DNA from 3 places in the Achromobacter sp. 1012554356 genome. Region 1 is predicted to be linked to each of the others. Evidence: predicted binding sites of a transcription regulator. Region 1 holds the regulator's gene; each other region holds the start of a gene.
What was found. The regulator NrdR, encoded in region 1, represses ribonucleotide reductase genes. The targets are predictions, from matches to a motif close to CACNANATNTNGTG.
Positions count from the first base shown of each region.

Region 1 (9,691 bases):
GAAAGGGCGGCACCAGTGGCGCGCCCTGGCCGCCAGCGGCGACGTCGCGCGTGCGGAAATCCGCCACCACCGCAATGCCGGTCAGTTCCGCCAGCAAGGCAGGCGCATTGAGCTGCAGTGTGTAGCCAAGGTCGGGGCGGTGCCGCACGGTCTGGCCGTGCGCGCCGATGGCGCAGACGTCGTCCGCAGCCACGCCGGTATCCGCAAGCAGCTTCGACACAGCCTGGGCATACACGCGCGCCAGCGCATTGGCCGCCAGCGCGGCGCGGGCAAGCTCGTCGCCGCCCGAGGCATTCAGCGCCAGCAGCTCGCGCCGCAGATTTTCTGGCATGGGCAGGCTGGCATTGGCCAGCACCTGCGGCGTGTGGCCGTCTTCAAGGCGGGTCAGCACGCCGTCGACGCCGTCGACGCTGGTGCCCGACATCAGCCCGATGTAGAGCGTGCGGCGGTCATGCTGCAAGGGCGGGGTGGCATTCACGGGTGCCTCCAATAAAAAAGGCGGCTGGGGCTTGTCGCCCCGCCGCCGCACCCGCTGCGCGCGGGCCTGTTTGTCGACCCGCCTTATCGGCTGGCCACGTTGGTCAGCGCGTCGGGCAGCGTCTGCTGGAACTGCGTCAGCAACTGGATCTGCTGCTTGTAGGGGTCGACCGCCTGGTTGAACGCGCGGACTTCCGCGGGTTCGAGGGCGCGGGCCACGGGCAGGTCCACCGACAGCGGGTCGATGGGCTGGTTGTCGACGCGGAACTCGTAGTGCAGGTGCGGACCGGTGGCCCAGCCGGTGGAACCGACATAGCCCAGCAGTTGGCCTTGCGACACCTTGGAGCCCTTGGTGACGCCTTCGGCGATGCGGCTCTGGTGCGCGTACAGCGTCGAATACTTGCCGTGGTGCTTGACGATGACGACGTTGCCGTAGCCATTCTGCCAGCCCGAGAATTCGACCGTGCCGTCCGCGGTGGAGTGGATCGGCGTGCCCGACGGTGCGGCGTAGTCGACGCCCTTGTGGCCCGTCCAGGTCTTGTGGATGGGGTGCATGCGCATGCCGAAGGTCGAGCTGATGCGGCTGAACTTCAGGGCGGTGCGCAGGAACGCGCCGCGCAGGCTGGTGCCGTCGAAGTCGTAGTAGGAGCCGGACTTTTCGTCGGGGCTGAACCAGACGGCGTTGTAGGTCTTGCCGCCGTTGATGAACTCCAGGGCCAGCACGCGGCCAGCGCCGGCGTAGCGGCCGTCGTGCGAACGCACTTCGTAGACCACGCGGAATTGATCGCCCTGGCGCAGGTCGCGCAGGAAGTCGATCTTGGCGCTGAGGATGTCGGCCATCTGCATGGTGACCGAGTCCGGGATGCCAGCGGAGTCCGTGGCGCCGAAGAGCGAGGACTTGATGGTGCCGACGGCAACGCGGGTCTGGCGCTCGGTGCTTTCGGTGACTTCCTCGGCCTTGTAGCTGTCGCCGGTCGGGGCCACGTGCAGCATGCGCGTCACGACCTGCCCGTCGGTTTCATTGCCGGGCGTGTGGATGTAGCGCAGCCAGACCAGGTTGCCCTGTTCGTCCGTGGCGGCTTGCACCGAGCGGCCGGGATACAGCTTGTAGATGCTGCGGGCGCTGGCGTCGTGCGTCAGGAAGGATTGCAGGTTGGGCGCGTCGAGTTCCAGGCGCTGCAGCACTGCCGACAACGTGTCGCCCGGACGGATCCGGGTTTCGCTGATGTAGGGGGCGGCGCTGGGCGTGCTGACTTCGACTTGCTCGGCGGTCAGCGGCAAAATGCTCTGGATGACGCGCGAGGGGGGGAGTTCGGTGCGGTCGGGTTGCTGCACCATGCCGAGAGCGGCGGCGCCTGCGAACAGACCAATTGCGGTGACGAGAAGCGTGCGGCGGAGAAGTCCCGAGCGATGCGGCTTGGGCTCAACGGGCGCAAATACGGCAGCGACTTTGCGCTTGATGCCACTCGCCAGTTCGTGGAGGCCACGATTCATCGTGAAAATACCCTCTCAGGTGGCTTGAACTCGCAGGGTGCGGTACACGTACGGCCCTCGCGCGCCACGTTTCCGGGGCAAGGGCTGGCGCGAGGGCGCATCTTGTGAACAAGGGATGGTAGAGCGAACGCACCTGCGTACATATGGCAGTTGCGTATGATTAGGCCGGTATCCTAGCCGATTCGGCTAGAATTTACGATAGTTTTCGTCACTTTTTACACCTTTTTGTCGGCTGAAGCCGCATTGGCCCCCCTGTCATGTCACCCACCGAAGCCCCCATTACTCCCGAAGTCGAAGCGGATCTGCGTATAGCCAAGCGCGGCTGCGATGAACTGCTGGTCGAAGCCGAATTCGCCCGCAAGCTGGCCAAGAGCCGCGCCACCGGCGTGCCGCTGCGCATCAAGCTCGGCCTGGATCCGACCGCGCCGGACATTCACCTGGGCCACACGGTGGTGCTGAACAAGATGCGCCAGCTCCAGGACCTGGGACACAACGTCATCTTCCTGATTGGCGACTTCACCTCCACCATCGGCGATCCCAGCGGCCGCAACAGCACGCGCCCGCCGCTCACGCGCGAGCAGATCGAGGCCAACGCCAAGACCTATTACGCCCAGGCCAGCCTGGTGCTGGATCCGGCCCGCACCGAGATCCGCTACAACTCCGAGTGGTGCGATCCCTTGGGCGCGCGCGGCATGATCCAGTTGGCATCGCGCTATACGGTGGCCCGCATGATGGAACGCGAAGACTTCACCAAGCGCTTCAAGGGCGGCATCCCGATCTCGGTGCATGAATTCCTGTATCCGCTGATGCAGGGTTACGACTCGGTCGCGCTGAAGTCCGATCTGGAGCTGGGGGGCACCGATCAGAAGTTCAACCTGCTGGTCGGGCGCGAACTGCAAAAAGAGTATGGACAGGAGCCGCAGTGCATCCTGACGATGCCGCTGCTGGTCGGGACGGACGGCGTAGAGAAGATGTCCAAGTCCAAGGGCAACTACATCGGCATTTCGGAGTCGCCCGATTCCATGTTCGGCAAGCTCATGTCGATCTCCGATACGCTGATGTGGCGCTACTTCGAGCTGCTGTCCTTCCGCTCGCTGGAGGATATCGCGGCGCTCAAGCAGGAGATCGACGGCGGCCGCAACCCGCGCGACGCGAAGGTCATGCTGGCCCAGGAAATCATCGCGCGCTTCCATTCCGCCAAGGCGGCAGACGATGCGCTGGCGTCATTTGAGGCGCGTTTCCGCGATGGCGCCATTCCTGAAGACATGCCTGAAGTCAACATCGGCGGCGCGCCGGTGGGCATCCTGAAGCTGCTGCGCGAGGCCGGACTGGTCGCCTCCGGCTCGGAAGCGCAGCGCAATGTCGAGCAGGGCGGCGTGCGCGTCAACGGTGATCGTGTGGAAGACAAATCGTTGCAATTGCCGGCTGGGACTTACGTCGTTCAGGTGGGCAAGCGCAAGTTTGCACGTGTTAACTTGAAGCCGTAACTGCGAAGTTTTGATACGCTCAGGGATCACACGGGCGCTTGGCGCCTCTGCGGCATTTAAAGGAGCACGACATGGAACTTTCGAGTTTGTCTTTTTCCGATCACGAGTCGATTCCCGAACGCTACGCTTTCGGCAAGATCGATGCGCAATCGCACGTCGCGCTGGCAGATAACTTCAACCCGCAGTTTTCCTGGGACGACGTCCCGGCGGGCACGCAGTCGTTTGCACTGATCTGCCATGATCCCGATGTGCCCTCGCGTCCTGACGACGTCAACCAGGAAGGCCGCGAAGTGCCCGCCGACCTGGCTCGCGTGGATTTCTTCCATTGGGTGCTGGTCGATCTGCCGGCCGACCTGCGCGAGATCGACGAAGGCGCGTTTTCCAACGGCATCACGCCACGCGGCAAGGGCGGCCCGCTGGCGCCCATGGACGCTCGGCAAGGCATCAATTCCTATTCGTCGTGGTTCGCCAATGACCACGACATGAGCGGCGAGTATTTCGGCTACGACGGCCCGTGCCCGCCCTGGAACGATGCCCTGGTCCATCGCTACATCTTCACGCTGTACGCGCTGGATGTGCCCAGCCTGAACCTGCAAGGTTCGTTCAACGGCGAAGACGCGCTGCGGGCCATTCAGAAGCACGTGCTGGCGCAGGCGTCGCTGACCGGCACCTATACGCTCAATCCGGAATTGGCGCCCAAGCAAATCGGGGCCACGTCGGCCTGATTGCGCCGCCATGTACGCAGGGCCGCCAAGGGCGGCCCTTTTTATTGCCCATCGCCGTTACATGAATCTTTCTCAAGTCGTCATGAGGGGCGTTTCCGGGCCCGAGGCGATGCCGTGGTTTTCGCGCCCGTGCGCCGGAATTTGGCCCGGTTCTATCCGTTTTGAGCGCAAATGATCCCGCGTGACGGGGTAAACTACTCAGCATTCTGCGGGTTTACCCACCCGCCGCCGTTTTCTCGTCGGCCGATTTCTTCTCTTGTTTTCTTCTCTCGTTTTCTTCCCCTTTACCGCCTCAGGAAACCCCCGTCATGTTTGACCGCAACCTCACCTTGTCCAAGGCTGACCCGGACGTTTGGGCCGCCATCCAGAAGGAAGACCAGCGCCAAGAGCAGCACATCGAGCTGATTGCTTCGGAGAACTACGCCAGCCCGGCCGTCATGGAAGCGCAAGGCACGCAGCTCACGAACAAGTACGCCGAAGGCTACCCGGGCAAGCGCTACTACGGTGGTTGCGAGTATGTGGACGTGGTCGAGCAACTGGCCATCGACCGCCTGAAGCAGATCTTCGGCGCCGAAGCCGCCAACGTGCAGCCCAATTCCGGCTCGCAGGCGAACCAGGGCGTGTACATGGCTGTGCTCAAGCCGGGCGACACCGTGCTGGGTATGAGCCTGGCCGAAGGCGGCCACCTGACGCACGGCGCGTCGGTCAACGCCTCGGGCAAACTGTACAACTTCATCTCGTACGGCCTGGACGAAAACGAGGTCCTGAACTACGAGCAGGTCGAGCAGCTGGCCAAGGAGCACAAGCCCAAGCTGATCGTGGCTGGCGCTTCGGCCTACGCCCTGCATATCGACTTCGAACGCATGGCCCGCATCGCCCGTGAAAACGGCGCGCTGTTCATGGTCGACATCGCCCACTACGCGGGTCTGGTTGCCGGCGGCGCCTACCCCAACCCGGTTCCGCACGCCGACTTCGTCACCTCGACTACGCACAAGTCGCTGCGCGGCCCGCGCGGCGGCGTCATCATGATGAAGGCCGAGCACGAGAAGATCATCAATTCGGCGATCTTCCCCGGCATTCAGGGCGGTCCGCTGATGCACGTCATCGCTGGCAAGGCCGTGGCCTTCAAGGAAGCGCTGGAACCCGGGTTCAAGGACTACGCGCAGCAAGTGGTCAAGAATGCCAAGGTCCTGGCCGACACGCTGGTCAAGCGTGGCCTGCGCATCGTCTCGGGCCGCACCGAAAGCCACGTCATGCTGGTGGACCTGCGTTCCAAGGGCATCACGGGCAAGGAAGCCGAAGCGGTGCTGGGCCAGGCCCACATCACGGTCAACAAGAACGCCATCCCGAACGACCCGGAAAAGCCCTTCGTGACCAGCGGCATTCGCCTGGGTACGCCAGCCATGACCACCCGCGGCTTCACTGAAGCCGACGCCGAGCTGACCGCCAACCTGATCGCCGACGTGCTGGACAACCCGCGCGACGAAGCGAACATCGCCGCCGTGCGCGCCAAGGTCAATGAACTGACCTCGCGCCTGCCGGTGTACGGCAAGAAGTAAAGCAGGTGTCCGGGCGCGGCCTTGCCGCTACCGGGCAGCATCAGACCAAGGGACGTCGCCGCAAGGCGCCGTCCCTTGGTCTTTGTGGGCGGGCAGGGGGCATCCTGCCGCACGATGGGGCGATCCGGCGCCGGCGCCGGATTCGTCCCTAATGATGCTTTGCATCAAGCCATCGTTACAATATGCTCAATTATTGCCTTCAGCGCCTTTAGGGATCACACATGCGGTGTCCATTTTGCGGCAATGCCGAAACGCAGGTCGTCGACAGCCGGGTCTCCGAAGAGGGCGACGCCATTCGCCGTCGCCGCCGCTGCCTCTCCTGTGACAAGCGGTTCACCACCTATGAACGGGTGGAGCTCGCCATGCCTTCGATCGTCAAGCGCAATGGTAGCCGCAGCGAATATGATCCGGTCAAATTGCGCGCCAGCCTCAGCCTGGCCCTGCGCAAGCGCCCCGTCAGCACGGAAGACGTGGACGCGGCCGTGGCGCGCATCGAGGAGCAACTGCTTGCCAGCGGCCAGCGCGAAGTGCCCTCCGAACACATCGGCGAACTCGTCATGACCGAACTGCGCAAGCTCGACAAGGTGGCCTACGTGCGCTTTGCCTCGGTGTACAAGAGCTTCGAGGACATCGGCGAATTCGTCGAGGCCATCCGCGAAATGCAGGGGCCGCTGCTGCCGGGCAAGTTGCGCAAGGACTAGCGCCGCATCAGACTTGGCGTCAGGGGCTGGAACTTGCGCCATACGCGGCGCATGTGTTGCGCCGACCCGAACCCGGACTTTTCCGCCACGCGTTCCAGGTCCAGCCGGGTGTCGCGCAGCAGGTCGCGCGCCAGCGCCACACGAATTTGGTACAGATAGTCCATCGGCGTGCAGCCTGCGTGTTCACGAAAGAGGCGCGTCAGGTGCCGGGCGCTGGTGTGCGCCTGATCCGCCAGCGACTGGGCCGACCAGGGCGCGGCCGGATCGCTGATGACGGCGTCCTGGACCCGGTGCACGCCCGGGTGCATGTGGCTGCGATGGTCCAGCCAGGGCGACAACGCCGAATCCGAGCCGGCGCGGCGTTGGTAAACGACCATGTCGCGCGCCGCCTCGCTGGCCGCGCGGGGGCCGCAATGGCGCGACACCATGTGCAGCGCCAGATCGATCCCGGCCGTGATGCCCGCGCTGCTGACCAGATTGCCATCCTCGACGAAAATGCGGTTGTCCAGCACGCGGGCGGTGGGATCCAGGGCCGCTAGCTGTTCCAAACAGGTGTGATGCGTCGTGCATTCGCGCTGCCGCGTCAACCCGGCCGCCGCCGCGAACAGCGCGCCCGCGCAGACCGTCATCAAGGTGAAGCCGTCAGCCGGGTGCCGGATGGCCAGCCAGTCGACGATGGCGCGGGCATCGTCGTCGTCTAGGCGCGTGTGCTTGCCCACCACGCCCGAGATGATGACCAGGGCATTGCGGGGCACGGCAGCCGGCAGCGGTTGCACATGCGTCAGGTGCAGGCCGGGGATGCCGCTTTCGACGTCGCGGGAAGGTCCGCAGAAATGCTGCGCGAACGTGTCCGGGCACAGCTTGTTGGCCACGCGGAAGGCTTCCGCCGGACCCGCGAGGTCCAGCAGCACAATGCCCCGCGGCACCACGAAATACACCGGGATCATCTGCGCCTCCCGCCGGACCCTACGCCGCCAGCGCGTCGGCCGCGCGCACGATGCGGGCAAAGCGGCCCTGCAGGACCAGCTCGGTCCGGTCGCGGATCTCGGCGGGCGTGTAGGTCCTGCCGGACGGGCTTTGCATGGCGAAGGTCAGCGTCGCGTCAGTGGGAAACACCACCTTGAAGCCGGCGTCGCTGGCGTGGCGTGACGTGGTTTCGCAGCATTGTTCCGTACGGATGCCGGCCACGATGATGCCTTCCACGCCATGCTTGAGCAGCCAATCGTGCAGCGAGGCGCCGTTCTCGTCCTTGGCGTACAGCGAGGAATGCACCGTCTTGTGGAACACCGCCGTGGGCGAAATCCGCAATTCCTTGAGCGTCTTGACGTGGCCGGAGGCGACCGAAAATGGATTGGCGGGGTCGTCGGAGGGGCTGGTGTGGAATACCTGCAGGACGGGGATATCCTGCGCGGCGGCGGCATCGATCAGCGGCTGGATCTGCGAAAGGAACGCCGGGTACTCCGATTCGTCCCAAAACGGACGTTGGCGGAAGGATTCTTGGACGTCGATGACGATAAGTGCCTGTTTCATTTCCGGGGCTCCTGGCCGTGAATTCGAGGGGGTGACGCCATTTTTACTCCCGTTCCGGTCTGCGCGCGAGCGCCTTCCAAGACGTCGGGCGGCCCAAAACGGACATCTCCGGGCAGCGCCGGGCCTGCTCCCGCACGGGGCGGCAGAACGGTGCGCGGCGGACATACAATCCTCGGCATGGACATTTCCCCCGATTCTGACGATCTCTTCTGGATGCGACGCGCGCTGTCGCTGGCGAACACCGTCATGTTCACCACCGCACCCAACCCCCGGGTAGGCTGCGTGATCGTGCGTGACGGCCGCGTGCTGGGCGAAGGCGCGACCCAGCCGCCGGGCGGTCCGCACGCCGAGATCTGCGCGCTGCGCGACGCGCAGTCGCGCGGCGAGTCGGTCGCCGGCTCGACGCTGTACGTCACGCTGGAGCCCTGCAGCCACTTCGGCCGCACGCCGCCGTGCGTGGACGCGGTGCTGGCGGCGCGGCCGGCGCGCGTGGTGGTGGCCATGGGTGATCCGAATCCGCTCGTCAACGGCCAGGGGCTGGCGCGGCTGCGCGAAGCGGGCATCGCGGTGACGACCGGCGTCTGCCGCGAAGAGGCGCTGGCGGTGAACGCCGGATTCATCTCGCGCATGAGCCGCGGTCTGCCGTGGGTGTGGATGAAGATGGCGGCGTCGCTCGACGGCCGCAGTGCGCTGCATAACGGCATGTCGCAATGGATCACCGGACCGGAAGCGCGGGCCGACGGACACCGCTGGCGGGCGCGCAGCTGCGTCGTTCTGACCGGCATGGGCACCGTGCTCAAGGACGATCCGCAGCTGAACGTGCGCGACGTCGATACGCCGCGCCAGCCGCGCAAGGCCGTCGTGGATGGCCGTTTCGAGATCCCCGAGACCGCGCGGCTTTTCGATGGTGCGGAAGTCATCGTGTTCACCGCACGCGAAGATGCCGCGAAGGCGGCACGCCTGGCGGACCTAAATGCCCGCGTGGTGTGCTTGCCGGGCACGGAGTCCGGCCGCGTCGATCTGCCCGCGATGATGCGCTGGATGGCCGAGCAGCAGTTCAACGAGGTGCACGTCGAAGCGGGCGCGGGGCTGAGCGGCGCGCTCGTGTCCGCCGGCTGCGTCGATGAACTGCTGTTGTATCTGGCGCCGGTGCTGCTTGGCGACGCGGCGGGCATGGTGCGCTTGCCGATGCTCGAGCATCTGGACGCGGCGCGGCGCTACGAATTTACCGATACTGCGCGCGTGGGCCCCGATCTGTGCGTGCGCGCGCGCGTGGCCGGCACGTGGCGCCAGTTGATGGAAAGCGTGGCGCTACCTGCGCTGTCGTAACGAATGTGCTGTTAGCACTCCGCGCGTGCGGCTGCCAATCCTTTGAAAGCCGCGCGCAGCTTGCGTCTTCTCGACGCACGCTGTCTATGCGGGCGGATCGGCATGCGCGATGGACGTGCGCGGCTTCGTGCACGAAGGCGTTTCGCGTGATTACGCGGTTGGAGATTCGCGCAAAATGAATTGCCACAAAAGAGTCACGGGCTTAGCATAAGCGCATGACTTGGCGCTACGCGCTCACGGACCACCCGCACAGCCGCCGCGCGCCCTCGTCACCACGGATTCCCGTGCCGCGAATCGGCGCAGTTCAACACCGACCGGTACGCCACTGAACGAAGCCGCCTAGCGCCGTTCAGCCCGTTCGCTGCGATCGCATGGCGAACGCTCCGGGT
Region 1 covers NZ_JCBANC010000025.1:51,924-61,614, reverse strand. Annotated here, with positions in the region: gene AC6LJW_RS14905 (anhydro-N-acetylmuramic acid kinase) at 1-478, opposite strand, end outside; gene AC6LJW_RS14900 (M23 family metallopeptidase) at 562-1,971, opposite strand; gene tyrS (tyrosine--tRNA ligase) at 2,229-3,458, shown strand; gene AC6LJW_RS14890 (YbhB/YbcL family Raf kinase inhibitor-like protein) at 3,530-4,183, shown strand; gene glyA (serine hydroxymethyltransferase) at 4,492-5,742, shown strand; gene nrdR (transcriptional regulator NrdR) at 5,964-6,443, shown strand; gene AC6LJW_RS14875 (GlxA family transcriptional regulator) at 6,440-7,390, opposite strand; gene AC6LJW_RS14870 (cysteine hydrolase family protein) at 7,410-7,973, opposite strand; gene ribD (bifunctional diaminohydroxyphosphoribosylaminopyrimidine deaminase/5-amino-6-(5-phosphoribosylamino)uracil reductase RibD) at 8,151-9,302, shown strand.

Region 2 (9,691 bases), on a different contig from region 1:
GGGCGAAGGCACGTACTACCACTCGGGCTACCTGGCCATCCGCCAGGCCGTCGCGGCGCGCGCCAACATCACCTACAAGATCCTGTTCAACGATGCCGTGGCGATGACGGGCGGGCAGCCCGTGGACGGCCCCATCTCCGTGCCCCAGATCTGCCAGCAGCTGCGCGGCGAGAACGTGGCGCGCATCGTGGTCACCACCGACGAGCCCGAAAAATATCAGGGCGTGGACCTGGGCCCCGGCATCAAGGTCCACCACCGGCGCGAGCTGGACGCGCTTCAGCGCGAGTTGCGCGAAATCCCCGGTGTGACCGTGCTGATCCATGACCAGACCTGCGCCGCCGAAAAGCGCCGCCGCCGCAAGAAGAACCAGTTTCCGGATCCGGCGCGCCGCATGCTGATCAACAGCGCGGTGTGCGAAGGCTGCGGCGACTGCGGCGTGAAGTCGAACTGCCTGTCGGTCGTTCCGCTGGAAACGCCGTACGGCCGCAAGCGCGCGATCGATCAGTCGAGCTGCAACAAGGACTATTCCTGCGCGGAGGGCTTCTGCCCCAGTTTCGTGTCCGTGATGGGCGGCAAGCCCAGAAAGAGCGCCGCGCCGAAGGCCGACCAGGAGCGCTTGCAAGGCATGATTGCCGGCCTGCCGCAGCCCGATCTCCCCGCGCTGGACCATCCGTATCGCCTGCTGGTCGCCGGCATGGGCGGCACCGGCGTCATCACCATTGGCGCCATCGTGTCGATGGCCGCGCACCTGGAAGGCCTGTCGGCCGCGGTGCTGGACCTGACCGGACTGGCGCAGAAAGGCGGCACCGTCGTCAGCCACATCCGCTTGGCCCCCGCCGGCGCGACCGCCGGCCCCGTACGTCTGGACTGGCAGCAGGCCGACTCGGCGATCCTGTGCGATCCGGTCGCTGCCGTGGCGCCCGATTCGCTCGGCGCCCTGCGCCGCGGCCACACCAAGGTCACGGTGAACACCTACGTGGCGCCCGTCTCCGACTTCACGCGCAATCCCGACGCCGCGATGCGCCCCGAGGCGCTGCTGGCCAAGATCAAGCATGCGGCCGGCGATACGCACACGGCGGCGATCGACGCACACGCGGCGGCGCTGGCGCTGTTCGGCGACAGCATCCTGTCCAACATGTTCATGCTGGGCTATGCGTGGCAGCGCGGCGGCGTGCCGCTGTCGCAGGCCGCCATCTATCGCGCGATCGAGTTGAACGGCGTGGCGGTCGCGGCCAACCGCGCCGCGTTCGACAGCGGCCGGCTTGCCGCGCATCAACCCGACGCGCTGGAAGGCGCGCTGCGTCCGCGCGCCCAGGTCGTGCAGCTCCACGTCCCCGAAACGTTCGAACGCGCCGTGGCGCGCCGCATCGAAGACCTGACGGCTTATCAGGATGCCGCGTACGCCCGCACCTACCAGCAGGTCGTCGACGCCGTCGCGGCGCGCGAACGGGAACTGGCGCCGGACGCCAAGACGCCCCGCCTGGCGATGGCGGTGGCGCGCGGTCTGTACAAGCTCATGGCCTACAAGGACGAGTACGAAGTGGCGCGCCTCTACACCGGCGACGCGTTCAAGGCGCAGCTCGAGGGACAGTTCGAGGGCGAGTACAGCCTGCGCTTTCACATGGCGCCGCCCATCTTCGCGCGCAAGGACCCGCGCACCGGCGTGCCCCGCAAGATGACGCTGGGTCCGCGCACGATGTCGGCACTGAAATTGCTGACGCGTTTGAAGGGCCTGCGCGGCACGTGGTTCGATCCGTTTGGCCACACGGCCGAGCGCAAGATGGAACGGGCGCTGGTCCAGGAGTACCGCCGAACCATAGACCAGCTCGTTGAAGGGTTGACCTCGGACAACCACGCGCAAGCGGCTACAATCGCCGCCCTGGCAGAAAACATTCGCGGTTTTGGCCACGTTAAGACCGCGAATGTCGACAAGTATCGGACCGAATTGGCCCGACTCATGCAGAGCTATACAGCACCGGCTTCGCACGCCACCGCCTTGCGGAAAACCGCATAAACAGCCGGTCTGAGTGGTCACTGACCTGGGCGCGCCTTACGGGGCGCGCCTAGTGCATTTGGTTACAATCTTTTGTGGGATTCGTCTTATCTTCTTCTTGTCCCTGTAAACCTCGATCACTAGAATTAGTGTCCAACGAGGGGTGCTACACTACATCTTGTGGTCGCCCAAGCGCGGATTCCCGCCGGCCACGCCTTTCGGACTAGCCTGTCCGGACGTTGCGACCCCCATTACAAGATCCAATTTTGACCCGACATGACGCCGTCATGCCGTTATCTACGCGCTTTTTCGCACAGGAGCTTCCATGCAGACTACGATCGCCTCTGTGACCCGGCCTTCGGCCGTGCCGCCCTCCCAAACCGACTCCCCCGCCGACGCCAATAGCGGCCAATGGGCCAGCTACAACATCATCCGCCGCAATGGCTCGGTGGTTGGCTTTGAGCCCAGCAAGATCGCCATCGCCATGACCAAGGCCTTCCTGGCCGTCAATGGCGGCCAAGGCGCCGCGTCCGCGCGTGTGCGCGAACTGGTCGAAACGCTGACCGGCCAGGCCGTCAACGCGCTGGTTCGCAACCGCCCCAACGGCGGCACCTTCCATATTGAAGACATCCAGGACCAGGTCGAATTGGCGCTGATGCGCTCTGGCGAGCATGACGTCGCGCGCGCCTACGTCCTGTACCGCGAAAAGCGCACGCAGGAACGCGCCGCCGCTGCTGCCGCCGAAGGCCAGCAGAAGGCCGCCGCCGCGCCGCAGGAACACGTGCTGAACGTCACCGACGGCGGCGTGCGCCGTCCGCTGGATGTCGCCGAACTGCGCGCGACCATCGTCGCCGCCGGCGAAGGCCTGTCCGAGTTCATCGACGCCGAAGCCATCCTGAAGGAAACGGTCAAGAATCTGTACGACGGCATCCCCGTCGACGAAGTCTTCAAGTCCGCCATTCTGTCCGCGCGCGCGCTGGTCGAAAAGGATCCGGCCTACAGCCAGGTCACCGCCCGTCTGCTGCTGCACACGATCCGCAAGGAAGTGCTGGGCGAGGAAGTCTCGCAAGACGGCATGGGCACGCGCTACGCCGAATACTTCCCCACGTTCATTGCCCGCGGCATCGAAGGCGGACTGCTGTCGCCCGAACTGGCCAACTATGACCTGACCAAGCTGGGCAAGGCACTGAACGCCAAGCGCGACCTGCAGTTCGGCTACCTCGGCCTGCAGACGCTGTACGACCGCTACTTCCTGCACATCCGCGGCACCCGCATCGAACTGCCGCAGGTCTTCTTCATGCGCGTGGCCATGGGCCTGGCGCTGCGCGAGACCAACCGCGAAGCGCGCGCGATCGAATTCTACGAGATCCTGTCCTCGTTCGACTTCATGAGCTCCACGCCGACGCTGTTCAACTCGGGCACGCTGCACTCGCAACTGTCGTCGTGCTACCTGACCACCGTCTCCGACGATCTGGAAGGCATCTACGACGCCATCAAGGAAAACGCGCTGCTGGCCAAGTACGCCGGCGGCCTGGGCAACGACTGGACCCCGGTCCGCGCGCTGCGCAGCCACATCAAGGGCACCAACGGCGAAAGCCAGGGCGTCGTGCCGTTCCTGAAGGTCGTCAACGACACGGCTGTCGCCGTGAACCAGGGTGGCAAGCGCAAGGGTGCGGTCTGCACGTACCTCGAGTCGTGGCACCTGGACATCGAAGAATTCCTGGAACTGCGCAAGAACACCGGCGACGAGCGCCGCCGCACGCACGACATGAACACGGCGAACTGGATTCCCGACCTGTTCATGAAGCGCGTCATGGAAGGCGGTGAGTGGACGCTGTTCTCGCCGTCCGACTGCCCCGACCTGCACGACAAGTACGGCCGCGCCTTCGAAGAAGCCTACGTGGGCTACGAAGCCCGCGTCGCCAGCGGCGAACTGAAGCTCTTCAAGAAGATGCCGGCGCTGACGCTGTGGCGCAAGATGCTGTCGATGCTGTTCGAAACCGGCCACCCGTGGATCACGTTCAAGGATCCGTGCAACATCCGTTCGCCGCAGCAGCACGTGGGCGTCGTCCACAGCTCGAACCTGTGCACCGAGATCACGCTGAACACCAACGAATCTGAAATCGCAGTTTGCAACCTGGGTTCCGTGAATCTGGTCGCTCACATGAAGCCGGCTGCCGGCGGCGGTTTCGAACTGGACCACGACAAGATCAAGCGCACGGTCAGCATTGCCATGCGCATGCTCGACAACGTGATCGACATCAACTACTACGCCGTCGACAAGGCTCGCAATTCCAACGCGCGCCATCGTCCGGTGGGCATGGGCATCATGGGCTTCCAGGATTGCCTGCAGATGATGCGCGTGCCGTACGCATCGCAAGCCGCTGTTGAATTCGCGGACCGTTCGATGGAAGCGGTGTGCTATCACGCCTACTTCGCGTCGAGCCTGCTCGCTGAAGAGCGCGGCCGCTATCAATCGTATGAAGGCTCGTTGTGGTCGCGTGGCATCTTGCCGCAAGACACGTTGAAGATGCTGCGTGATGAACGTGGTGGTCACGTCGACGTTGATGAATCGAGCACGCTCGATTGGGATACGTTGCGTACGCGCATCAAAGAACACGGCATGCGCAACTCCAATTGCATCGCAATCGCCCCAACCGCCACTATTTCCAATATCATTGGCGTATCTGCGTGCATCGAACCCACTTTCCAGAACTTGTACGTCAAATCGAATCTCTCCGGCGAGTTCACGGTCGTTAACGATTACCTCGTGCGTGACCTGAAGAAACTCGGTCTCTGGGACGAAGTCATGGTCGCCGACCTCAAGTACTTCGACGGCAGCCTGTCCCGCATCGATCGCGTACCTTCCGAACTCCGCGAACTCTACGCCACCGCGTTCGAAGTCGAACCGAGCTGGCTGGTTGAATGCGCGTCGCGCCGCCAGAAGTGGATCGATCAAGCCCAGTCGCTGAACATCTACATGGCCGGCGCATCGGGCAAGAAACTGGACGACACCTACAAGCTGGCATGGACGCGTGGCCTGAAGACCACGTACTACCTGCGTACCCTTGGCGCCACCAGCGCCGAGAAGTCCACCGGACGCGGCGGCGAACTGAACGCTGTCAGCGCAAGCGGCCATTCCACGGCTTCGGCCATGGGCGCAGCACCTGTTTTGCCGGAACCCGAAATTCTCGGAGCGGTTTGCACCATGCGGCCGGGTGACCCCGGCTTCGAAGAGTGCGAAGCCTGCCAATAACCGCATCCGGAGAATGAATCATGATTAATTGGGACGACGACACCACCGCCACGCAACCTGCACAACCTGCCGCACCCGCGGCGGGTGGTCAGGCTGCCCCGGAAGTTCGGGCGGCGACGGGTGTGTTCGGCGATACCGCCATGCCCACGCCGGCTGCGCCTGAACACGCTGCCGGCCTGGCCGCCAGCGGCTCGGCAACTTCGCAACGCGTGAAGGTTGCCGACAAGCGCATCATCAATGGCCAGACCGACGTCAATCAGCTTGTGCCTTTCAAGTACAAGTGGGCGTGGGAAAAGTACCTGGCCACTTGCGCCAACCATTGGATGCCGCAAGAGATCAACATGTCGCGCGACATCGCCCTCTGGAAGAACCCGAACGGGCTCACCGAGGACGAGCGCCGCATCGTCAAGCGCAATCTCGGCTTCTTCGTGACCGCCGACTCGCTGGCCGCCAACAACATCGTGCTGGGCACCTACCGCCACATCACGGCTCCCGAATGCCGCCAGTTCCTGCTGCGCCAGGCCTTCGAGGAAGCCATCCACACGCACGCCTATCAATACATCGTCGAAAGCCTGGATCTGGACGAAGCCGAGATCTTCAACGCTTATAACGAAGTGCCGTCCATCCGGGCAAAAGACGAGTTCCTGATCCCGTTCATCGACGCGATCGCTGACCCCAACTTCAAGACGGGCACGCCCGAAGCCGACCAGACGCTGCTGAAGTCCCTGATCGTTTTCGCTTGCCTCATGGAAGGCCTGTTCTTCTACGTTGGCTTCACGCAGATCCTGGCGCTTGGCCGCCAGAACAAGATGACCGGCGCTGCCGAGCAGTACATGTACATCCTTCGCGATGAATCCATGCACTGCAACTTCGGCATCGATCTGATCAACACCGTCAAATTGGAAAATCCGCATCTCTGGACGCCGGAATTCCGCGAAGAAATTCGAGAACTCTTCCGCAAAGCGGTCGAACTCGAATACGCTTACGCCGAAGACACGATGCCGCGCGGCGTGTTGGGCTTGAACGCACCCATGTTCAAATCCTACCTGCGCTTCATCGCCAACCGTCGTTGCCAGCAGATCGGTATCGAACCTCTGTACCCCCAGGAAGAAAATCCCTTCCCGTGGATGGCGGAAATGATCGACCTTAAAAAGGAACGCAACTTTTTTGAAACTCGCGTGATCGAATACCAAACCGGTGGCACGCTGAGCTGGGAGTAACGCAGTACGCCATCGAGCCCGGCGCGGGCACGCCCTCTTCTATCGGATGGGCGTCGCGTTCGCGACAGGCTTGATGGCAATCTCCTTGGTCAGGGTGTCTTCGAACACGTAGAACAAGCGGTCGGCGGCCTGTGGACAGGCTGCCTGCCGGCGCCATTTGAAATGGCTCGCGCCAAAGGAGCGGGGGCCATATCAAATGGCTGTGCCGAATTCATTAGCGCAAACCGTAGTAGCTGTTGCTCGCACAGAACAGCGGCATGCGCCGATGAATAGCCCGGGCACGGTCCGCCAATTGGCGGGTCGGGGCACGGGTTTAAGTTCTGGGACCCCTGAACCTAAGGAGCATGACCATGGCAACAGCCAAGAAAGCCGTCAAGAAAGCAGCGGTGAAAAAACCCGCCGCCAAGAAGGCAGTAGCAAAGAAGGCCGCTCCGGCCAAGAAAGCTGCCGTCAAGAAAGTCGCAGTGAAGAAAGTCGCAGCCGCCAAGAAGCCGGCCGTGAAGAAGGTTGCCGCCAAGAAGGCGCCGGCCGCCAAGAAGGTCGTTGCCAAGAAGGCAGTTGCCAAGAAGGCTGTCGCCAAGAAGGCTCCGGCCGCCAAGAAGGCTGTGGCCAAGAAGGCCGTAGCCAAGAAGGCTGTCGCCAAGAAAGCTGTGGCCAAGAAGGCCGTCGCCAAGAAAGCCGTCGCCAAGAAAGCCGTAGCCAAGAAGGCTGTCGCCAAGAAGGCCGTCGCCAAGAAGGCTGTTGCCAAGAAGGCTGTCGCCAAGAAGGCCCCGGCCGCCAAGAAGGCCGTAGCCAAGAAGGCTGCCGCCAAGAAGGCCCCGGCCGCCAAGAAAGCGGTTGCCAAGAAGGCCGTAGCCAAGAAGGCCCCGGCTGCCAAGAAGGCGCCCGCCGCCAAGAAGGCTCCTGCTTCCAAGCCGGCTGTCGCCGCAAAGAAGCCTGCCGCCGCCAAGAAGCCCGCTGCGAAGAAAGCCGCTCCGAAGAAGCCCGCCACGCCGCCGACCACGGCTGCTGCCCCGGGCGCGAAGACCGCGCTGAACCCCGCCGCGTCGTGGCCGTTCCCGACGGGTGGCCGTCCCTAATCCGGACGCGCCGAAGCGTTAGCTTCATCAGAGCCGCCTGGTATTTGCCGGGCGGCTTTTTTGTCGTTTGCGCGTCATGCCATCCAAATGGCTGACCCTTGCACCGGGACTGAAGCACTAGGACCGTACGCAATTTTTACGTCTGGCCGTGCGACAATTGATTCCTCTTTTTTGGGGTGATCGCGTCCATGCTCGGTGAAATCTTCCGCTTCCTTCTCGAAATCGTGTTCACGCTGTTTGGCGCGGCACTGATTGCCCGCGCCTGGATGCACGCGATACGGCTGCATCCCTTCAACCCGCTGGCGCGCGCGATCTACGGGGCCACCAACTGGCTGGTGATGCCGCTGCGCAAGATCATTCCCGCGGGCAACAAGATCGATTGGACCAGCCTGGTGTGCGCATGGCTCTCGGCCCTGGTCTATCTGGTGCTGCTGTGGCTGGTGGCTATCGGCGCGCTGATCCCCGCCGCGCTGCTGCCCGCCGCCATGGGCTCGGCGCTCATCATGACCGCGAAGTGGGCACTGAACCTGGTGGTCTGGCTGACGCTGATCCAGGCGGTGCTGTCCTGGGTCAACCCCATGGCGCCCATGATGCCGCTGCTGCAGTCGCTGACCGCGCCGCTGCTCGATCCCATCCGCCGCATCCTGCCGCGCACCTCGATCGACTTCTCGCCACTGATTCTGCTGGTGGCGGCGCAGATCCTGTTGATGGTCCTGGCTCGCCTGAGCTACGGCATGATGGGCGTGTAATCAGCTAGACCGGAATGGCGCTGTAGATTTCGATCAGCTTCTTCCGGTCGATCTTGTGATTGTTCGACATGGGCAGCGCCGGACAGGCAACCAGCTCTGACGGCACCATGTACGGCGGCAGGCGCTCGGCCAGCCGCTCCTTCCAGCCGGACAATGCATCCGGCGCCAGCAGCGACGCTTCCTGCGTCGCCGCCTTTGCCCCCGTCACGAAGCCGATGAGCCGCACCGCGGTGCCGTCGGGACGCCGCAGCACCGCGCAGGCGCTTGCCTCGACGTCCGGCAGGCCATGCAGGGCCTCGTCGATCTCGGCCAGCTCAATGCGATAGCCGTTGAGCTTGATCTGGTCATCCATGCGGCCCCGGCAGAACAGCAGCCCGCCCGCTTCCATCAGGCCCAGGTCGCCCGTGCGGAACGCGCGGCGGCCGTCGTCGTAGGTGTAGAGCTTGGCGGCGTTCAGGTCGGCGCGGTTCAGATAGCCGCGCATCACGTGGTCGCCCACGATGCAGATCTCGCCCTCGTCCACCAGCAGCACACTATCCGGCTTGGCATGTCCGACCGGCAAGGGGTCGTGCGCCGCCAGCACGGCATCGGTGACTTCGATCCAGGTGGTGGCCACCGTGGCCTCGGTCGGGCCGTAGGTGTTCAGGATGGATGCGTCGGGAAAGCGCTGGCGCAGCTTCTTGGCCAGCGCTGCCGGCAGAGGCTCGCCGCAGAAGAGGAATGTGCGCAGCGTCGGCAGCGTGGCGGGCGAGAAGTCGCGGTTGGCCAGTTGCTGATGGGCGAACGAAGGCGTGGACACCCACACCGTGATGCCGTGGCCGGCCAGCCGTTCCATCCACGGGCCGGGCGCGGCGATCTGTTCGCGCGCGTTGAGCACGCAACTGCCGCCGGACGCCAGCGTGGCGAAGACCTCGTACATGGACAGGTCGAAACTGAACGGCGCCTGATTCATGAAGACGGGCGCGTCACCCAAACCAAAGCTGCCGAGCATCCAGTCGCCGAGCAGGCCGACGCTTTCGCGGCCGATCTGCACGCCCTTGGGATCGCCCGTGCTGCCCGACGTGAACATTACGTAGGCCAGGCCGCGCTCTTGCAGCACTTCGCCCTCGCCCGCCGTAAACGTGCCGGCCGCGGCGTCGAAGACGGCGGCCGCGCGCACGATCTCCACGATGCGGCGCAGGCGCTCCGAAGGATAGATGGTATCCACCGGCACGAACGGCGCGCCGATGAGCAGCGCGCCGACCATGGCGACGAAGAACGCGGCTTCCTTGTGCCCGTAGATGGCTACCGGGACGTCGGGCGCCACGCCGTGCTGGCGGGCGGCATCGGCCCAGGCCTGCGCCTCGGTGCGCAACTGCGCCCATGTCAGGCTGCGGTCGGCGGCGGCGATGGCC
Region 2 covers NZ_JCBANC010000074.1:14,451-24,141, reverse strand. Annotated here, with positions in the region: gene AC6LJW_RS26420 (indolepyruvate ferredoxin oxidoreductase family protein) at 1-2,014, shown strand, start outside; gene AC6LJW_RS26415 (ribonucleoside-diphosphate reductase subunit alpha) at 2,319-5,249, shown strand; gene AC6LJW_RS26410 (ribonucleotide-diphosphate reductase subunit beta) at 5,270-6,469, shown strand; gene AC6LJW_RS26405 (histone H1-like DNA-binding protein) at 6,820-7,548, shown strand; gene AC6LJW_RS26400 (YggT family protein) at 7,737-8,297, shown strand; gene AC6LJW_RS26395 (D-alanine--poly(phosphoribitol) ligase) at 8,302-9,691, opposite strand, start outside.
Region 2: AC6LJW_RS26415 (ribonucleoside-diphosphate reductase subunit alpha) is a predicted target of NrdR. The motif match lies at 2,163-2,176, and genes of this name have one in related genera.

Region 3 (9,691 bases), on a different contig from region 1:
CACCGTGAAGCGCGGCGGCGCGTTAAAGAGCGGCGCCGCCGGTCCCGCCGCCACGGGGCTCAGGGGCAGGCCGAAGGCGATCAGCGGAATCAGCGCCTCGGCAATGTAGGTGGCCTCGGTCACGCCGTTGCGCGCGCTGAGCACCGTAGTCAGCCGGTGATAGGCATGCTTGACGCGCGAGCCCACCAGTTCTCCCAGCACGACAGTCATGGCAACCGGGCTGAACACGAAGGTGGCGCTGGACACGGCCGCCGTGGCAAGCGTCCAGCGCGTCTGCACGCGGTCCATGACTTTCAGCGGGTTCGGAAAGTACCCCGACCAGCCCTTGACATCAGGCGCCAGCGAGAACGTGCGGACCTTGTCGCGCATCATCTTGCCGCGGCCTTGGGGCGACAGCACGGTGAACAGGTCGGCGATCAGCGGGCCGATCGCGATGCCCAGAAAGTAGCTGATGCTGAGCTTCACGCCGTATTTGGCCGTCAGGCTTTGCAGCGCAATGATGACCATGACGAACGGCACCAGCAGCGCCACGGCTGCCCAGCGTCCCGCCGAAAAATACGCGATCAGCAATGCGGCCGCCAGGAAGATCCAGGGTGCGGATTTGGTGATGGCGGCGCCGAACGGGGCGAGCAGCACGGCGAACAACACCGCCAGCGGCACCGCGACAAACGCGGCGACGATGGCGCCGGACACCATCTTGCGCAGCGCGATGTGCGGCACGCCCAGCTTGCGCAGCATGTTCGCGTCCTGCAGCAGCGGCGTGGCCAGCGTGTCGCCCGGGATGCCCAGCAGCGCGGTCGGCACGGCGTGCGTCATGTGCTTGGCGACGGCGCCTGCGAGAAAGAACGTGAAGACACCGGCGGGCGGCACGCCCAGCAGCACCACCAGCAGGGTCAGCGGCGCGAGCGTCGTGGTTTCGTCGGTGCCGGACACGAGACCGATGGCGGCAAACACGACTGCGCCCAACAGGCCCATGCCGGCGGCCACCATGATTTGTTCAAGCAGTTCGGGGCTCATGCCAGCGCCTCCTTGGCGGCGCCGCGCCGGGGTTCGGCGGCAACGGCAGACGCGGGGGCCGCCGGCTGCGCGAACAGGTCGTACAGGTCCAGTTCCTTCAGCTCGCGCACCACAGCGTCGGGCAGGTCCGCCAGCGTGCCCAGGCCGCCGGGCTGTTCGGCCAGCTCGGCCAGCACTTCGGCGCGCCAGGCGGGGTCATGCGTGGCGCTGTGCTCGACGACCTCGCGTTTGGGTGGGAATAGGCGGGCGCAGATCACGCCTGCCAGCACGCAACCGGCCAGCCCGGCCAGCATGGCGTAGGCGTGCGCAAGTTCCGGCGAGGCCACCACGCCGCGCAGCCAGCGGCTGGCGGCAAAGAAGCCGGCCACGCTGACCGTGATGCCGATGCCGATGGCCCAGGCCAGATGCCTGAGATCCACGGTGTCGCTCCAGACTTCAGCCAGGTGCGCGGACGGCGCCTGAGGGCTTTGTTTCATGTCTCTCTCCTGTGTTTATCGGACGGCGCGCGGGTGGACCGGCGCAGCCTCGTGTATTCGCCGTGCGGGTTATCGGGACGCGCGCAGTTCCTCCAGCAAGGCCAGCGCGCGGTCGGTGCGGACGTCCTTCTCCGCGGCCATGCGCTTGGCGACCTCGTCGATCTCCGCGCCCGTGGCGCCGGCCACCAGCGCGATGTTGCGGGCGTGCAGCGCCATGTGGCCGCGCTGGATGCCTTCGGTGGCCAGCGCTCGCAGCGCGCCCAGATTCTGCGCCAGGCCGACGGCCACGGCGACTTCACCCAGTTCCTGTGCCGAACGCACGTCCATGATCTTCAAGGCCAGCCGCGCCAGCGGATGGGTCTTGGTGGCGCCGCCGACCAGGCCCACGGGCATGGGCATCTCGATGCTGCCGACCAGCGCGCCCGACGTGTCCTTTTCCCAGTGAGTCAGCGACGTGTAGCGGCCCGAGCGGGCGGCGTAGGCGTGCGCGCCGGCCTCGACCGCGCGCCAATCATTGCCGGTGGCCACGATGACCGGATCGATGCCGTTCATGATGCCCTTGTTGTGCGTCGCGGCGCGGTACGGGTCGATGGCGGCAAACGTGTACGCGTCCAGCACGCCTTCGATGATCTCGGCGCCGCTGCGCTCCTTGGTGTCCAGCGTCTGCGGCGTCAGGCGCACGCGGGCGCGGGCCAGCCGCAGGTCGGCCAGATTGGACAGGATGCGCAGGCGGACCGAGCCGCCGACGATTTCCTCGACCAGCGGGGCCACGGCTTCGGCCATGGTGTTGACGGTGTTGGCGCCCATGGCATCGCGCACGTCGACGATCAGGTGCATCACGATCATCGGGCCGCGCGGCGTGTCCGGGAACACGTGGACCTCGATGTCCTGGCAGCCGCCGCCCAGTTCGATCAGCACCTTGTCGCGGCTGTTGGCCTGCGTCAGGATGCGGTCACGCTCGCGCAGCAGGGCAAGGCGCGCGCCATGCGGGTCGGTCAAGCCCAGGACCTGAACCTGCGCGCGCATGAGGGGGCGGGTGCTGGACGTCTCGAAGCCGCCGCCTTCGCGCGCCAGCTTGGCCATGAACGAGGCGGCGGCCACCACGGACGGTTCTTCCACTGCCATCGGCACGAGCACGTCGCGGCCGTTGACCTGGAAGTTGCCCGCCACGCCCAGGGGCAGCTCGAACGTCCCCAGGACGTTTTCGATCATGCCGTCGGCGCGGGCAAGACTCAGCGCGCCGGGCTCGGCCAGCAACTGGCGTTCTTCGGCGGTGAGCGAGGCAGCGTCGGCAATGGCGGCCAGGCGTTGGGCGGGGGTGAGGGCCCGGAAGTTGGGCAGGCGTGAATCGGCCACGATGGCGTGTCTCCGTATAAGAATCGAGTGGCCTGATTCTAGGTAAACTGTACCGCTATTCAGAGGTACAGTTTGGGCAAACAGTACCATTGCACTGCACCAATTTTGGCAACGACAAGACGGGGATCCCAACGTGGAAGACGCCAATCCGCCGGGCAGGCCGCAGCGCGCGGCGCCCATTGCCGAGAGCCTGGCCAGTCTGATCGGCCAGCAGATCGCCGACGGCGTCTACCGTGCGGGCGACAAGCTGCCGTCTCTGCGCGAGCTGGCGCAACTGCACCGCTATGCGAAGAACACGGTGGTGGTGGCGTTTGAAATGCTGGTGGCGCGCGGACTGGTCGAGCCACGGCGCGGCTCGGGTTTCTATGTACTGGACGTCGATCACACGCGCCCGGCCGCGGACGAAGAACCGGGGCAGTTGAGCCGGGCGATGGATATCGTGTGGTTGATGCGAGAGCAACTCAAGACCCAACCGGATGCGGTCGCCGTGGGCGACGGCTTTCCGCCGGTGGAGTGGCTGGCGGACATGCGCATGGACCGCTATCACCAGAAGGTGGTGCGCACGGGACTGGGCGCGTTGTTCCGATACGGCAGCCGCTTTGGCTATGCGCCGCTGCGCGAAAGCCTGGTCCGCAAGCTGGGCGACGTGGGCATCAGCGCCGTGCCATCGCAGTTGGTGCTGACGCATGGCGCCAACGAGGCGATGGACCTGGTGATCCGCTACTTCCTGCCACCGGGGTCGACAGTGCTGGTGGACAACCCGGGGTATTACCCGCTCTTTGGCAAGCTGAAGCTGGCCGGGGTGCGGATGCTGGGCGTGCCGCGCCTGCCTGACGGGCCGGACGTCGTTGCGCTGGAATCGTTGCTGCAGCGCGAAAAGCCGCGGCTCTTCTTTACGCAGTCGATCGCGCACAATCCCACCGGCTCGGACATGTCGCCGGCCAAGGCCTACAAGATCCTGCAACTGTCAGAGCGCTACAACCTGATGGTGGTCGAGAACGATCCGCTGGCGGACTTCAAGCCCACGTCGGCGGTCAGGCTGTCGGCACTGGATCAGCTTGAGCGCACCATCTATATCGGAAGCTTCTCGAAGTCTTTCTCGGCGGCGTTGCGCGTGGGCTTCATCGCGTGCAACGCCGCGCTGGCGAGCGACCTGGCCGACTTAAAGGCCCTGGTGCATGTCAGCAGCTCTGAATATTGCGAGCGCATGGTGGACGTGATGCTGCGGGAAGGCCACTACGAGCGGCATCTGGTGCGCTTGCGCCAGCGGCTGGAGGCCGCCACCGGACAGGCGTTGCAGGTGCTGGATTCGTTGGGCGCGCAGGTGTTCACGCGTCCGACCAGTTCGCTGTACCTGTGGTCCGCGTTTCCTGGCGTGGCTGATTCGCTGACGCTGGCCGCGGCGCTGATGCCCGAGAAGGTCATCATGGCGCCGGGTCGCGTGTTCAGCGTGGATCCCACGGCGGTGTCGCCGTGGTCCCGCTGCAATGTGGGGGCCGTGGTGTCGCCGCGGTTCCACGCCACCCTGGCTGCGCATCTGGATCAGCGATAGGCGAATTCCTGAAAGGCCTGGCGCAGCTCGGCCTGCGCCTGGTTGCTGAGGGCCCGCGCGACCGGCGCGCCGGGGGCGGCGCGCGCGGCCTGCACCGCGAAGCGGCGCACGCCGCGGCGGGCCAGTTCCCGCGCCAGTGCCATCAGGCGTGCTTCGTCCAGCCAGTCGGGATGCCAGGTGATGCGGCATTCGAAGTCCAGGCCGGCGGACAGCAACTGCGTCAGGCACGCGAGCGCAGGACGCTGGGAATCGCGCCGGCCCGTGATGTCGTCGTAACCCTTGGCGTCCGCCTTGATGTCCATGCCCACCCAGTCCAGATGGCGCAGCACGTCTGCGAGCCGTAGCGGGTAGATGCCCGCGGTGTGCAGGCCCACGCGGTACCCCATACGCCTGACGTCGCGGATCATGGCGGGCAGGCGCGGCTCGCTCAGCGGTTCGCCGCCGGAAAATACGACGGCATCCAGCAGGCCCTTGCGGGTTTCGAGGAAGCCACGGACTTCGCGCCAGTCATAGCGGGCGGCGCGCGTTTGCAGTTCGGTGTTGTGGCAATAGTGGCAGCGCCACGGGCAGCCCGAAATGAAGACCACCGCCGCCAACTGGCCGGGCCAGTCGACGGTGGAAAAGGGCACCAGCGCGCCGCCCGCCTGCGAGTTGCCTTGGGCCGAACCGCCTTCAGGCACTGCGTTCGACGAAGAAGCGGCGCTCATTGAATTCGCCCTGTTTGCCGGTGTTGAAGGAAGAAACCGGGCGGTGGTAGCCCATCACCCGGGTCCAGACTTCGCAGCGCACGCGCTGGCTGTCGTCCAGTTGGACGGCGGGAGCGGACGTGGCGACGGGGGCGGTCAAGGTTTGCATAGGTTTTCCTCGGAAAGTGATGCCGGACGCTCGCCCGGCGGGTGAAGGACGGTGCGCGCCGGAAGGTCGCGCGCCGCCCCGGGTTCCGGCAACGCTACGCCGGGGTGCAGCATGCCGATTGCTTGGCCAGCAGTTCCGCGTCGCACTTGGGGCAGAACTCGTGGTGCCCGGCCAGGTAGCCGTGATTCGGGCAGATGGAGAACGTGGGCGTGACCGTGATGTAAGGCAGGCGGAAGTTGCTGAGCGCGCGGCGCACGAGCTGCTTGCAGGCCTCGGCCGTGGAGACGGCTTCGTTCATGTACAGGTGCAGCACCGTGCCGCCCGTGTACTTGCTTTGCAGCGTTTCCTGCAGTTGCAACGCGTGGAAGGGATCATCCGTGTAGCCCACCGGCAACTGGCTGGAGTTCGTGTAGTAGGGCTGGGCGTCCGTGCCCGCTTGCAGGATGCCGGGATAGCGCTTGCGGTCTTCGCGGGCGAACCGGTACGTGGTGCCTTCGGCCGGCGTGGCCTCCAGGTTGTAGAGGTGGCCGGTTTCTTCCTGGAATTCGGTCATGCGCTGGCGCACGCGGTCCAGCAGCCGGACGGCAAAGGCATGGCCGGCGGGCGTGGTCACGTCGTCGGCGTCGTCCGTGAAGTTGCGGATCATCTCGTTGATGCCGTTCACGCCCAGCGTGCTGAAGTGATTGCGCAGCGTGCCCAGGTATCGGCGGGTGTAGGGGTAAAGGCCCTGGTCTATGTAGCGTTGCACCACCTTGCGCTTGGTTTCCAGCACGTCGCGGCCCAGCGCCAGCAGGTGGTCCAGGCGCGCCATCAGCCGCTCCTCGTCGCCGCGGCAGGTATGGCCCAGACGGGCGCAGTTCACGGTCACCACGCCGACCGATCCGGTCTGCTCGGCAGAACCGAATAGGCCGTTGCCGCGCTTCAGGAGTTCGCGCAGGTCGAGCTGCAGGCGGCAGCACATGGAGCGCACCATGTGCGGCTCCAGGTCCGAGTTCAGGAAGTTCTGGAAGTACGGCAACCCGTAGCGTGCCGTCATTTCAAAGAGGCGCTCGGTGTTGGGATGGTCCCAGTCGAAATCGGGCGTGATGTTGTAGGTGGGAATGGGGAAGGTGAATACGCGGCCCTTCGCGTCGCCGGCCATCATGACCTCGATGTACGCGCGATTGATCATGTCCATCTCGGCTTGCAGGTCGCCGTAGGAAAACGGCATTTCCTCGCCGCCCACGTACGGGATCTGGTCCCTCAGGTCGGCCGGGCAGGTCCAGTCGAACGTGAGGTTGGTGAAGGGCGTCTGTGTGCCCCAGCGGCTGGGCACGTTCAGGTTGAAGATGAGTTCCTGGATGGATTGCTTGACGTCCGCGTAGGTCATTGCGTCGCGGCGGATGAAGGGCGCCATGTAGGTGTCGAATGAACTGAACGCCTGCGCGCCGGCCCATTCGTTCTGCAGCGTGCCCAGGAAGTTGACGATCTGGCCGATGGCGGCCGACATGTGCTTTGGAGGCGTGGATTCGACCTTGCCGGGGATGCCGTTGAAGCCTTCGGTCAGCAACTGGCGTAGCGACCAGCCGGCGCAGTAGCCGCTGAGCATGTCCAGATCGTGGATGTGGATGTCGCCTTCGCGGTGGGCCTGGCCAGCTTCTGGCGTGAAAACGTTGGACAGCCAGTAATTGGCGGTGACCTTGCCGGCGACGTTCAGGATGAGGCCGCCCAGGCTGTAGCCCTGGTTGGCGTTGGCGTTGACGCGCCAATCGCGCTGTTCCAGGTACTCTTCCATGGCGCTTTCGACGTCGACCAGCGTGTGGCGCAGCGAACGCAGGCGGGCGTGCTGCTCGCGATGAACGATGTAGGCGCGCGCCGTGCGCCAGTGGCCTGCCTGGACCAGGGCATCTTCGACGCGGTTCTGGATGGTTTCGACGCCGGGGCACACGTTGCCCTCCAGCTTTGCGATGACCGTGCCGGTCAGCGCGCGAGCGCCTTGCAGGTCCAACTCCCCGGTGCTTTGACCCGCCGCCGCCATGGCTTGCGCGATCTTCTCGCTATCGAATGGAACGACGCGGCCGTCGCGCTTGAGGATGTGTTGGATGTCCATGTTGGCACCATATGTAGTGGAGTGCGAAGACTCTATCACCACATATGGTGCTGAAACCGCGCCGGTCTTGCCGGATATGGATACCGGTTGACCCGCATCAAATGGCCGAAAACCGGCGTGAAATTGCGCAATGCGGCGATCGGTCGCACCTGGCGCCCGCGGCCGGCCCGGCTGGATCAGAAGCCGATGCCCACGCCCAATAGGGAAATCGCCACCGCCACCGCCGCCGTGCCCACGGCGGGGCGCGGGGCCCAGGACAGCATGCCGAACCACAGCAGCGCACCGGCGGACAGCCAGCCCAGCCAGACCGCCATGCCCAGCACGTCGCCCCACAGGCCGACGCAGGGAAGGATCGCCAGGCCCATCAGCAGGACACCGGCGCCGCGCAGGACGCGCGTGTGGCCGGCGTGCGGGTCGCGAGTCCAGACCTGGTGATAGTGGCGAGGGGTGGCGAGGGCCAGGCAGGCCATGCCGGCATAGGTCAGCAGCAGGGCCATCGCGATGGCGCAGAGGTCGTTCATCGTCATACGGCTGCGCTTCTTGCGCGGGTCGCTGTGCCTGCCGGGGGGCGCGACGCCCTTGCGCTGTTGTGGGTAATGCCCCCGATTCTACGGGAATAGGCAAGGCGTCCGGCGCGCGGGGCTTTGTATTTTCTGCACGGCGCCTCCGCCGCCCGCCCGGAGAGTGCGGCAGGCGCCAGCCCCAGAACGGCAGCCTGGGCATCAGGAACGCGATTTGCTGTGAACGCCCGTCCATCGGAAACGATTGCAGCCGTGCGCATCGTTGATGACCTACGACAAGGAGCCCAACCATGAAACGCAAAACCGGAAACGCCCGCCAGATCAAGGAGCTGCTTTACCAGGCGCTGGAAACCGAGATCGGCGGCCTTGCCATTTACGAGACCGCGGTCAGCTGCGCCATCAACGAAGATCTGAAGAAGGAATGGCTGGGCTATCTGGAAGAAACCCGCACCCATCGCCGCGTGCTGCTGACGGTGTTCGAACAGCTGAAGCTCGATCCGCAGGCCAAGTCTCCGGGTCGTGAGGTGGTGCGGCACCTGGGCGAATCGCTGGTGCGCGCAATGAAGATGGCCATCAATGCCGGCGACCCGGACGCGGCCCAGCTGGTGGCGACCGAATGCGTGGTGCTGGCCGAGACCAAAGACCACGCGAACTGGTCGTTGATCGGGCTGGTTGCCGAGCAGCAGTCGGGCGAAGAAGCCAGGATTCTGAAGCAGGCCTACGACGCCGTGGCAACAGACGAAGACCATCACCTGTATCACACGCAGGGCTGGTCGCGGGAGCTGTGGATCGAATCGCTGGGCTTCCCGGCCGTGCTGCCGCCGCCCGAAGAGGTAAAGAAAGTGGAAACCGCCATCGGTGCGTCCCGCGCCGAGCAGGCGCGCGACACGATGCTGACCCATTAAGGAGAAAGAACCATGGCAAGCAAGAAGCCAGCAAAGGCCGGCTCGGGCGGTGCGCTCGACACCGCGTACATGAATACGGACAGCGGTCCGGCCAACGGACCGGCCGGCAAGCCCACGCATCCCGCGCTGCAACGCGCGGCCGCGGTCGGCGCCACGACGGGCGCCTTCCCCCATAACGCCAACAAGGAAGCGGAGTATGGCGAGCAGGCAGCACGCTGTCCCTTCGCGGGCGCGCACGTGGGCACGGTGGATCCCGCCGTCGGCGCGAGCTCGCTGTCCGAGAAGGAAGTGTCGGACAAGACGGGCGACGCCGCCACGCCGGGCGTGAACCAGGTCGACGGCACGCTGCCGCGCGTGCGCGCGGATGGCGGCGGCCAGGAACTCACCACCAACCAGGGCGTGCGCGTCAGCGACAACCAGCATTCGCTGAAGGCAGGGCTGCGCGGGCCGGCGCTGCTGAAGGATTTCATCCTTCGCGAGAAGATCACGCACTTCGACCACGAGCGCATCCCCGAGCGTATCGTGCACGCGCGCGGCTCGGCGGCCCACGGCTATTTCGAGTGCTACAAGCCCCTGACCGACCTGACCGCCGCATCGTTGTTCGCCGAGGCCGGCAAACGCACCCCGGTCTTCGTGCGGTTTTCGACGGTGGCCGGTGAGCGCGGGTCCAAGGACACGGCGCGCGACGTGCGCGGCTTTGCCGTGAAGTTCTATACAGACGAGGGCAACTGGGACCTGGTGGGCAACAACATGCCGGTGTTCTTCATCCAGGACGCGATGAAGTTCCCCGACCTGGTCCACGCCGTCAAGCCCGAACCGCACCATGGCATGCCGCAGGCGGCGTCCGCGCACGACACCTTCTGGGACTTCGTGTCGCTCATGCCCGAGTCCACGCACATGCTGATGTGGGCGATGTCGGA
Region 3 covers NZ_JCBANC010000026.1:1,547-11,237, reverse strand. Annotated here, with positions in the region: gene AC6LJW_RS15055 (tripartite tricarboxylate transporter permease) at 1-1,017, opposite strand, end outside; gene AC6LJW_RS15050 (hypothetical protein) at 1,014-1,493, opposite strand; gene AC6LJW_RS15045 (hydroxymethylglutaryl-CoA reductase, degradative) at 1,563-2,852, opposite strand; gene AC6LJW_RS15040 (aminotransferase-like domain-containing protein) at 2,983-4,401, shown strand; gene AC6LJW_RS15035 (anaerobic ribonucleoside-triphosphate reductase activating protein) at 4,392-5,108, opposite strand; gene nrdD (anaerobic ribonucleoside-triphosphate reductase) at 5,074-5,256, opposite strand; gene AC6LJW_RS15025 (ribonucleoside triphosphate reductase) at 5,351-7,345, opposite strand; gene AC6LJW_RS15020 (DUF3325 domain-containing protein) at 7,522-7,872, opposite strand; gene AC6LJW_RS15015 (hypothetical protein) at 8,157-8,771, shown strand; gene AC6LJW_RS15010 (catalase) at 8,784-9,691, shown strand, end outside.
Region 3: AC6LJW_RS15025 (ribonucleoside triphosphate reductase) is a predicted target of NrdR. The motif match lies at 7,351-7,364, and genes of this name have one in related genera.